DNA from 2 places in the Bradyrhizobium cedriense genome. Region 1 is predicted to be linked to the other one. Evidence: riboswitches for the same ligand, from Rfam matches in the RefSeq annotation. Region 1 holds a riboswitch; the other holds the start of a gene.
The links. Region 1 has a riboswitch for cobalamin ahead of ACYCVF_RS26380 (DUF1636 family protein). Riboswitches for the same ligand answer to the same signal wherever they lie in the genome.
Positions count from the first base shown of each region.

Region 1 (4,190 bases):
ATGTCCCAGCCCTGCGCGCGCAGGAAGGCGAGATCGCCGCGGGTGGATTTGGAGCCCGGGATGATGACGAGTTTCACATCGCCGGGAATAGCTTCGCCGGGGCGGACCATGACGAGATCGACGTCCGGCTCGAGCTTGAGCGGATCGAGATCGTCGAAATTGGCAATGCGCGACAGTGCGAGGCAGGCGAACTTGCATCGGCCTGGCTTTCGAGCGTCACTCAGGCCCAGCGCATCCTCGGCCGGCAGTTCGCCGGCACGCGCGAACCAGGGCAGCACACCGAAGCCGAGCCAGGACGTCTTGTCTTCGATCAGCCTGTAGCCGTCGTCGAACAGCGTGGGATCACCGCGGAACTTGTTGATGACAAATCCGCGGATCATGGCGGCATCGTCGGGATCGATCACCGTCTTGATGCCGACCAACTGTGCGATGACCCCGCCACGGTCGATGTCGCCGACCAGCACGACCGGCACGTCGGCCTTTCGCGCAAAGCCCATATTGGCGATGTCGGCTTTGCGCAGGTTCACTTCGGCCGGACTGCCGGCGCCTTCCACCAGCACGAGATCGGCGCGCGCCTTCAGCCGCTCGAAGCTCTCCAGCACCGCGCCCATCAATGATGGTTTCATCGCCGCGTAGTCGCGCGCCCGTGCCGTCGCGATGCGCCTTCCCTGCACGACGACCTGCGCGCCGACATCGGTCTCGGGCTTCAGCAGCACGGGGTTCATGTCGGTGTGCGGCTCGACGCCGGCGGCGAGCGCCTGGAGCGCCTGGGCGCGGCCGATCTCGCCGCCGTCGACGGTGACGGCCGCGTTGTTCGACATGTTCTGCGGCTTGAACGGGAGAACGCGGAGCCCGCGTCGCGTGAAGGCGCGCGCGAGGCCGGCGACGATGAGCGACTTGCCCACGTCCGAGCCGGCCCCCTGGATCATCAGCGCGCGCACCATGGCGAGATCGTCTCAGAACTCGACGCCGGCTTGCGCCTTGATGCCGGAGCGGAACGGGTGCTTGACCAGCGTCATCTCGGTGACGAGGTCGGCGATCTCGATCAACTCGTCCTTGGCGTTGCGGCCGGTGAGAACGACATGCGTCATCGGCGGCTTTTGCGTCGAAAGGAATTCAACCACTTCGGCGATGTCGAGATAGTCGTAGCGCAGCGCGATATTGATCTCGTCGAGCACGACCATGCGCAAGTTCGTGTCGAGGATCAGCTCCTTGGCCTTCTCCCAGCCCGCGCGTGCCGCGGCGATGTCACGGCCGCGGTCCTGCGTCTCCCAGGTGAATCCCTCGCCCATGGCGTGGAACTGGCAGAGGTCGCCGAAATGGCCGGTGAGCAGGCGCCGCTCGCCGGTGTCCCAGGCGCCCTTGATGAATTGCACCACCGCGCAGGGAAAGCCATGGGCGACGCAGCGGACGATCATGCCGAAAGCGGAGGACGACTTGCCCTTGCCGCTGCCGGTGTGGACGATGATCAGACCCTTTTCGCCGCTCTTGGTCGCCATGATCTTGTCGCGGGCGGCTTTCTTCTTCGCCATTTTTGCGGCGTGCCGGGCGTCGGTTTCCTCAGCTGTTTGGGTATCCGGTTCAGGCGTCATCGGTCCCGGTCCTTCGGCTTGACAAGTGGCGGCCACCGGCAAATGGTGGCCCGGCGTTGGTTCCTGTCCTATGACAGGCGAAGAGGGAATGCGATAGGGTCCGAATCGGCGAGATTTGGATCCAAAATGCAGCCGCCCCCGCGACCGTGACCGGAGAGATGCCCAAAGCCACTGACTCCCGAAAGGGAATCGGGAAGGCGGGGATCGAAGGGCAAAACCCTGCTCCGCAAGCCGGGAGACCTGCCAGCGCGGACGATTTTGGACCGGCGGACGGGGTGTTCCGCGACGGGGAAGCGGGCCTTTGAACAGGATCCGTGTGCCTCTTCGCCTCCCGCTGTTTATTCTGGAAGAGGCGATGACGGTCACACTTCACGTCTGCATTACCTGCCGTGCCGGCCAGACGCCTGGTGAGGGCGAAGTCCCGCCCGGCAAGCGCTTGCATGGTGCGATCCTCGAGGCCGGCGTACCCGAGGGCGTAACTGTGGTTCCCGTCGAATGCCTGTCGGCGTGCAGCCAGGGCTGTTCCGTCGCGCTCAGCGCGCCGGGCCGCTGGTCCTATGTCTATGGCCGGCTGTCAGAGGCGAATGCGAGTGACGTGGTCGCGGGCGCCGCAGCCTATGCGGCCGCCCCGGATGGCCTCGTGCCCTGGCGCAGCCGCCCGGAAATCTTCCGCAAGCAGTCGCTTGCCCGCATTCCCCCCATTTCCGTCGTGCCGGAGGCCGCCGAATGAACCCGCTCGCCAAAGTTCCGGTCACGGTGGTCACCGGTTTTCTCGGGTCCGGCAAGACCACGTTGATCCAGCATCTGCTCGCCAACGCGAATGGCAAGAAACTCGCCGTGCTCGTCAACGAGTTCGGCAGCGAGGGCGTCGACGGCGAGATATTGAAGTCGTGCGCCGATGCGAACTGTCCGGAGGAGAACATCGTCGAGCTCGCCAATGGCTGCATCTGCTGCACAGTCGCCGACGATTTTATTCCGACCATGGAGAAGTTGCTGGCGCGCCCCGTGAGGCCCGATCACATCCTGATCGAGACCTCGGGGCTGGCGTTGCCGAAGCCGCTGCTGAAAGCATTCGACTGGCCGCAGATCCGTTCGCGCATCACGGTGGATGGCGTGATCGCGCTGGCCGATGCCGAGGCCGTCGCCGCCGGCCGCTTCGCCCCGGATCCGATTGCTGTCGAAGCGCAACGCGCGGCGGATGAAAGTCTCGATCACGAGACGCCGCTGTCGGAGGTGTTCGAGGACCAGATCGCTTGCGCCGACATCGTGCTGCTGACCAAGGCGGATCTCGCGGGCGCGGCGGGAATCGAAGCGGCCAAGGCGGCGATCGCCGCCGAGATGCCGCGCCGCGTGCCGATGCTTCCCGTCACCGACGGTGCGATCGATGCGCGCGTCATTCTCGGCCTTGGCGCCGCCGCCGAGAACGATCTCGCCGCGCGCCCGTCGCATCACGACGGCGAGGAGGAGCACGAGCACGACGATTTCGCCTCCGTCGTGATCGATCTGCCGGAGGTGACGGATCTCGATGCGCTGGTCGCGTCGGTCCAGCGTCTGGCGCGCGAGCAGAACGTGCTGCGTGCCAAGGGCTACATCGCGGTTGCGGGCAAGCCGATGCGCCTCCTGCTGCAGGCCGTCGGCGAGCGCGTGCGCCACCAGTTCGACAAGCCCTGGGGCACAGGTGTGAGGCAGTCCAAGCTCGTCGTGATCGGCGAGCACGGTGATATCGAAGAGGCCGCAATCAAGGCGGGACTTGGTCTTTCAGGATCTGGCATCTGATGCACGTCGTCTTCCGCGAGAGCCGCGGTCTCGAGGAGACCGCGACGCCAAGGGATATCGGCCAGGACCCGGCCGATCTCGTGGTGCTCTCGTATTCGGATTCCGATCTGGCCGCCTTCGCCGCCGGCTGGCGGCGCGGCCGCGCTAGTTTGCCATCGCTGCGGCTCGCCAATCTCGCCGAGCTTCGTCATCCGCTGTCGGTCGACACCTATGTCGAGCGGACGCTGTCGCAGGCGCGCGGCATCCTGGTGCGGCTGATCGGCGGTGAGTCCTATTGGCCCTACGGGCTCGCGGCCCTCCAGCAATTGGCGAAGGATCGCAACATCGTGCTGGCCGTGCTTCCGGCCGATGGCCGCGACGACACGCGGCTCGATGCGTACTCGACCTTGCCGGTCTCGACGCTGCGGCGGCTGAAGGTGCTATGCGATACCGGTGGTCCCGTCGCGGCGCAAGCGGCGATCGCGCAGCTCGCGCTGGCCTCGGGGCTTTACGCGGGACCGGTCGTCGGCGAGATGACCGTGCCCGAGATGGGGTTTTACGACCCCGCGCGGGGCGTCATTGCTCCGCCGCAGGCCTGCGAGAACAAGCCGCGCGCACTCGTGACCTTCTATCGCTCCTATCTCACTGCCGCGGACACGGGCCCGGTTGACGGCCTGATCGCAGCGCTGCGCGAGAAGGGGTTTGACGCCTATGGCGCGTTCGTCACCTCCCTGAAAGCCCCGGGCGTCGCCGATTGGCTACGCGGGCATCTCGCGCAAAATCCTGCGGCGGCGATCGTCAATGCGACGGCGTTCTCGGCGATCGGCGACGATGGCACGACGC
Region 1 covers NZ_JBTSWB010000007.1:184,879-189,068, reverse strand. The annotation lists gene ACYCVF_RS26390 (cobyric acid synthase) at 1-944, opposite strand, end outside; gene cobO (cob(I)yrinic acid a,c-diamide adenosyltransferase) at 957-1,592, opposite strand; cobalamin riboswitch at 1,633-1,854, shown strand; gene ACYCVF_RS26380 (DUF1636 family protein) at 1,948-2,322, shown strand; gene cobW (cobalamin biosynthesis protein CobW) at 2,319-3,368, shown strand; gene cobN (cobaltochelatase subunit CobN) at 3,368-4,190, shown strand, end outside.

Region 2 (4,190 bases), on a different contig from region 1:
AGGAACAATCGCGGCATCATCGACAAATACATCGGCGACGCGATCATGTCCTATTGGGGACCACCCTTCATTGAAGAGGACGAGCAGGCTCTGCTCGCCGGACTTGCCGCCATCGAGATGGCCGACCAGGTGCCCGCGCTGCAGAAGCAGTTGCCGGATCTGCTCGGCATCCGAGCCATGCCGGCGCCGTGCGATCTGCGCATCGGCATCGCCACCGGCGAGGTCCTGACCGGCAGCATCGGCTCCGAACTGATGATGAGCTTCACCGTGATGGGCGACGCCGTGAACCTCGCCTCGCGGCTGGAGGCCGCCAACAAGGTCTACGGAACCCGCATCCTGATCTCGCAGGCGACGGCGGACGCGATTGGCGCACGCCTCGAAGTGCGGGAGATCGATCGCCTCGCGGTCGCGGGCCAGAGCGCGCCCCAGACCGTCTTCGAGGTGATGGGCAGGGCCGGCGCACTCACCGATGCGCAAGTGAGCCTGCGCACCCACTATGCCGAAGCTCTCGCCGCCTATCGTGCCCGGCGCTTCGACGATGCACGCGCCGCCTTCAACATGGCGCTCGAGGCGGTCCCAGGCGATGGTCCCTCGCGCACGCTCCTCGGCCGCATCGCTCAATTCGAGGCCAATCCGCCGGACGCCGGATGGGATGGCGCCTGGCGGCTGGAGCAGAAATAGCCCTATCCGCTCCTCCGGCATGCTCCGCAGGAAAAAACGATACTACTTCATAACAATGTTCGCCGTGACCTATTTCCCGGGCTTAGGTTTGACGTTCTTGAGGCGTCTGATGGGGATACGCCGATGACACATCTCGAGGACAGGCTGGAACGGTTCGAGACGCTCACTGCCGAATGCGAGCTGATTGCCAAGCTCGCCACCGACAGCACCAAGCGCGAGTTCTATCTGAAGCTCGGCGAACAATACCGTCAGCTGGCAGCGGATATCCGGCAGTTGATCGCGACCAGGGCTGCGGCCTGAACCCGGCTGCAATCCGTTCTTAACATTTGGCGCGCATTCTCGAAGCATGCGAGCGTCGCCGATCGACGATGGCTCGTGGTGGGAAGGCTGGGGTTCGCTGCAATGCAGCGTGCCTCGCGGGTGTCATTTGCCATGCTTGACAGGGCAATCCCATGCGCTTCGTTGCAGTGATCATATTCGCGCTCATGACCGCTGCCTGCGATCAGGAGCGGGACATCACCGGCTCGACGACGCCGACCTGTCCGATGCGCAACTACAGCTACAATCCACGCGACATGAGCCAGTGTGTCAACGCCTGCAGGGCGTGCGACCGCGGCACCACGGTCACCTGCACGACATCCTGCACCCTCAAGGGGGCTCGCTGACCGAATTACCTTCTGCCTTGCGAGGCGTCGCAACCGCGCGATCCCCCGGGCTCCCCATCGTCCTCGCCGTCTCGACCTGATAGGGTCGATCGGAGCAGGGGGACATCGGATGAACTTCGCAAGCTTTGAAATCGACAACGCCGGAGGTCTCGTGGGAACGGCGAGCAGCGCGCAGGCTTCCAGCGAACGTGGCGTCGACGGTGCGGAGGCACCGGAACGTTTCACATAGGATAGTCATTGGAAGCAGTGGGCAGGACGCGGAGTCCAATGGAATGGGTATGCTCGATCCCGGCCGGTTCCTGGTATCGTGCTCGCATTGCGATGCCTGGCCGATGGCCGCCAACGTGAAACGTTCAAGCTGGTCGGCATCCCCGCATGAGGTCCGTTTCGTCTGCACGCGCTGCCGGCGCGAAGAGACCGCGATCATCTCGGCTTCCGGCGAACTGACGCCGATCAAGCGCCTCGACGCTCCGCCTCGCGATGTCGCTGTCGCCTGGGCTCAGGCCCAACGCCTGCGGGGGCGAACGTAGGAGGCGCAGGGCATTGCTCGATTCGTTCTGGAGCCGGCCGATCGCGTCTGCGGCCAAGATGCCAGCGGTCGATTGACTCCCGGCTTGGACACCCCCTAGATTGGTCGCTGACGGTTCTCCTCACGGAGATCAAAAGGGAACGTGGTGCGAGATGTCCTGAGGTTGGGATCCTCTCAATGCCATGGCTGCCCCCGCAACTGTAAGCGGCGAATCTCTCGTCCTGTGCCACTGGGAATCTCGGTCCTGGGAAGGCGACGTAGAGGTGACGACCCGCGAGCCAGGAGACCTGCCGTCAGCCGTGGTCACACGCGAAGATGTCGGTCGGGGAGTACAGACATGAGCTTCACCGGGGCGTCGATCGCTCCGCCGTAGAGCCTCGTTCGCTGTGACGTGCCACTGACGTCATGCCGAGGTTATGATTGTGCCCCGTATTCTCACTCCCGCCAGGCGCTGCTGCGCCGGCATCGTTGCGGCCGTTTCCTTCTGTTCGCTGGATCATTCCATCGCCCACGCGCAGCAGGCCGTCGCCGAGCAGCTGCCGCCGGTCGAAGTGACCGGGTCCGACGATCAGAACCGTACCCGAGCGAGGGCGACCGGCGATGGCGAGACAGGGAGGCGCCTGGCGACGCCGAACCGGGTGCCGACAGGGACCGGCTCGTCCGGCTCTGGCAATCAGGTCGCCGCCAGCGATGGCGGCATCGTCGGCGCGGCCACGACCGTCATCACGGCCGCGGACATCGCGCATGCGCCCTCGCAGACGCTGGCCGAGATCATCGCGACGCGGGTACCGGGCGCCCAGATCACGACGTTCTATGGCGGCCAGATCGGTGCCAAGACCAGCGTCGACCTGCGCGGCTTCGGCGCATTCGCGACCGCCAACACGCTGGTGCTGGTCAACGGACGGCGGCTGAACGACATCGATATGGCTCAGGTGGACCTCTCCACCATCCCGCTCAATGCCATCGAGCGCATCGAGATCACGCGCGGCAATTCCGGTGCGGTGCTGTATGGTGACAATGCGGTCGGCGGCGTCATCAACATCGTCACCAAAAGCGGCGTCGGCGGCCCGCCCGTGACAGCGCGCATCGAGGCCGGTTTCGGCTCGTTCAATACCAGGTTCGGCAACGTCTCGGCCGCGCTCAATTCCGGTCAGTGGTCGACCTCGTTCTACGGCAATGCCGTCAGGACCGACGGCTACCGCGACAACAATCGCTATTTCCAGGAGAATGGCGTCGGCAATCTGAACTACACGACGCCGGGCCTGACCGCCTTCGTGACGGTCACCGGTGACAATCAGGAGCTGCGACTGCCGGGCGGCCGCACCGTCGATCCCTCGATCGGTCTCGACGAGCTAGCGACCAACCGGCGAGGGGCCAGCACGCCCTTCAACTACGCCAACCAGCAGGGCTTCAGCGCGACTGCGGGCTTCACGAAAACCCTTGTCAACGGCGTCGACCTCATCGTCGACGGGGGCCTGCGCGACAAGAAGCAGCAGAGCGCGTTCTTCTCCAGCCCGGCGCCGGTCCCGGCCTTCTTCACGTCGACCTATGTCGACGCTGACCTTACGACATGGTCGATCACGCCGCGGCTCAGCGTGAAGAGCCTGCTCTTCGGAATGCCCTCGCAATTGCTGACCGGCGTCGACTATTACGACGCGAGCTTTCAGCAGAACCGCGGCGCCGGCCAGGGTCTCGCTCCCTGGCACAATTACGATCTCAGGCAGCGGACGGTTGCTGGCTATGTCCAGCACACACTCGGCGTCGCGCCAACGACCGATGTCTCCTACGGCGCCCGGGTGCAGAACACCAATCTCTCGGCACGTGACAATTTCGACCCGGCGGCTCCGTTCAACGCCGACATCGGCGCGCTCCCGCTCAAGAGCAACGAGACGCAATATGCGCTGCACCTGGGTGCCGAGCATCGTCTCAATGACACCGTTGCGCTGTTCGGCAGGGCTGCACGCGCCTTCCGCACGCCTGATGTCGACGAACGGGTGTCGTCAGGCCCTTCATTCGACCCGTTCTTCAATCCGGTCCCGCAAACGTTCCAGCTCAAGACCCAGACTTCGCAGGACATCGAGGGCGGGCTGCGCATCAAGGGAGGCGGTCTTCAGCTGCAGAGCAGTCTCTATCTGATGGACCTCGCCGACGAGATCCATTTCAATCCGGTCTTTTTCTACAACACCAATCTCGATCCGACCCGCCGCTATGGCTCGGAGACCAGTGTCTCGTACCGCGTCAACGATGCTCTGCTCTTGCGGTCCGGCATGGCTTATACACGGGCCGTCTTCCGCGAAGGCGTGTGGGCCGGCAAT
Region 2 covers NZ_JBTSWB010000008.1:179,038-183,227, reverse strand. The annotation lists gene ACYCVF_RS28730 (adenylate/guanylate cyclase domain-containing protein) at 1-681, shown strand, start outside; gene ACYCVF_RS28725 (hypothetical protein) at 805-981, shown strand; gene ACYCVF_RS28720 (hypothetical protein) at 1,134-1,346, shown strand; gene ACYCVF_RS28715 (hypothetical protein) at 1,619-1,876, shown strand; cobalamin riboswitch at 1,971-2,184, shown strand; gene ACYCVF_RS28710 (TonB-dependent receptor) at 2,292-4,190, shown strand, end outside.
Region 2: linked by a shared signal. The riboswitch ahead of ACYCVF_RS28710 (TonB-dependent receptor) and the one ahead of ACYCVF_RS26380 (DUF1636 family protein) in region 1 are both predicted to bind cobalamin.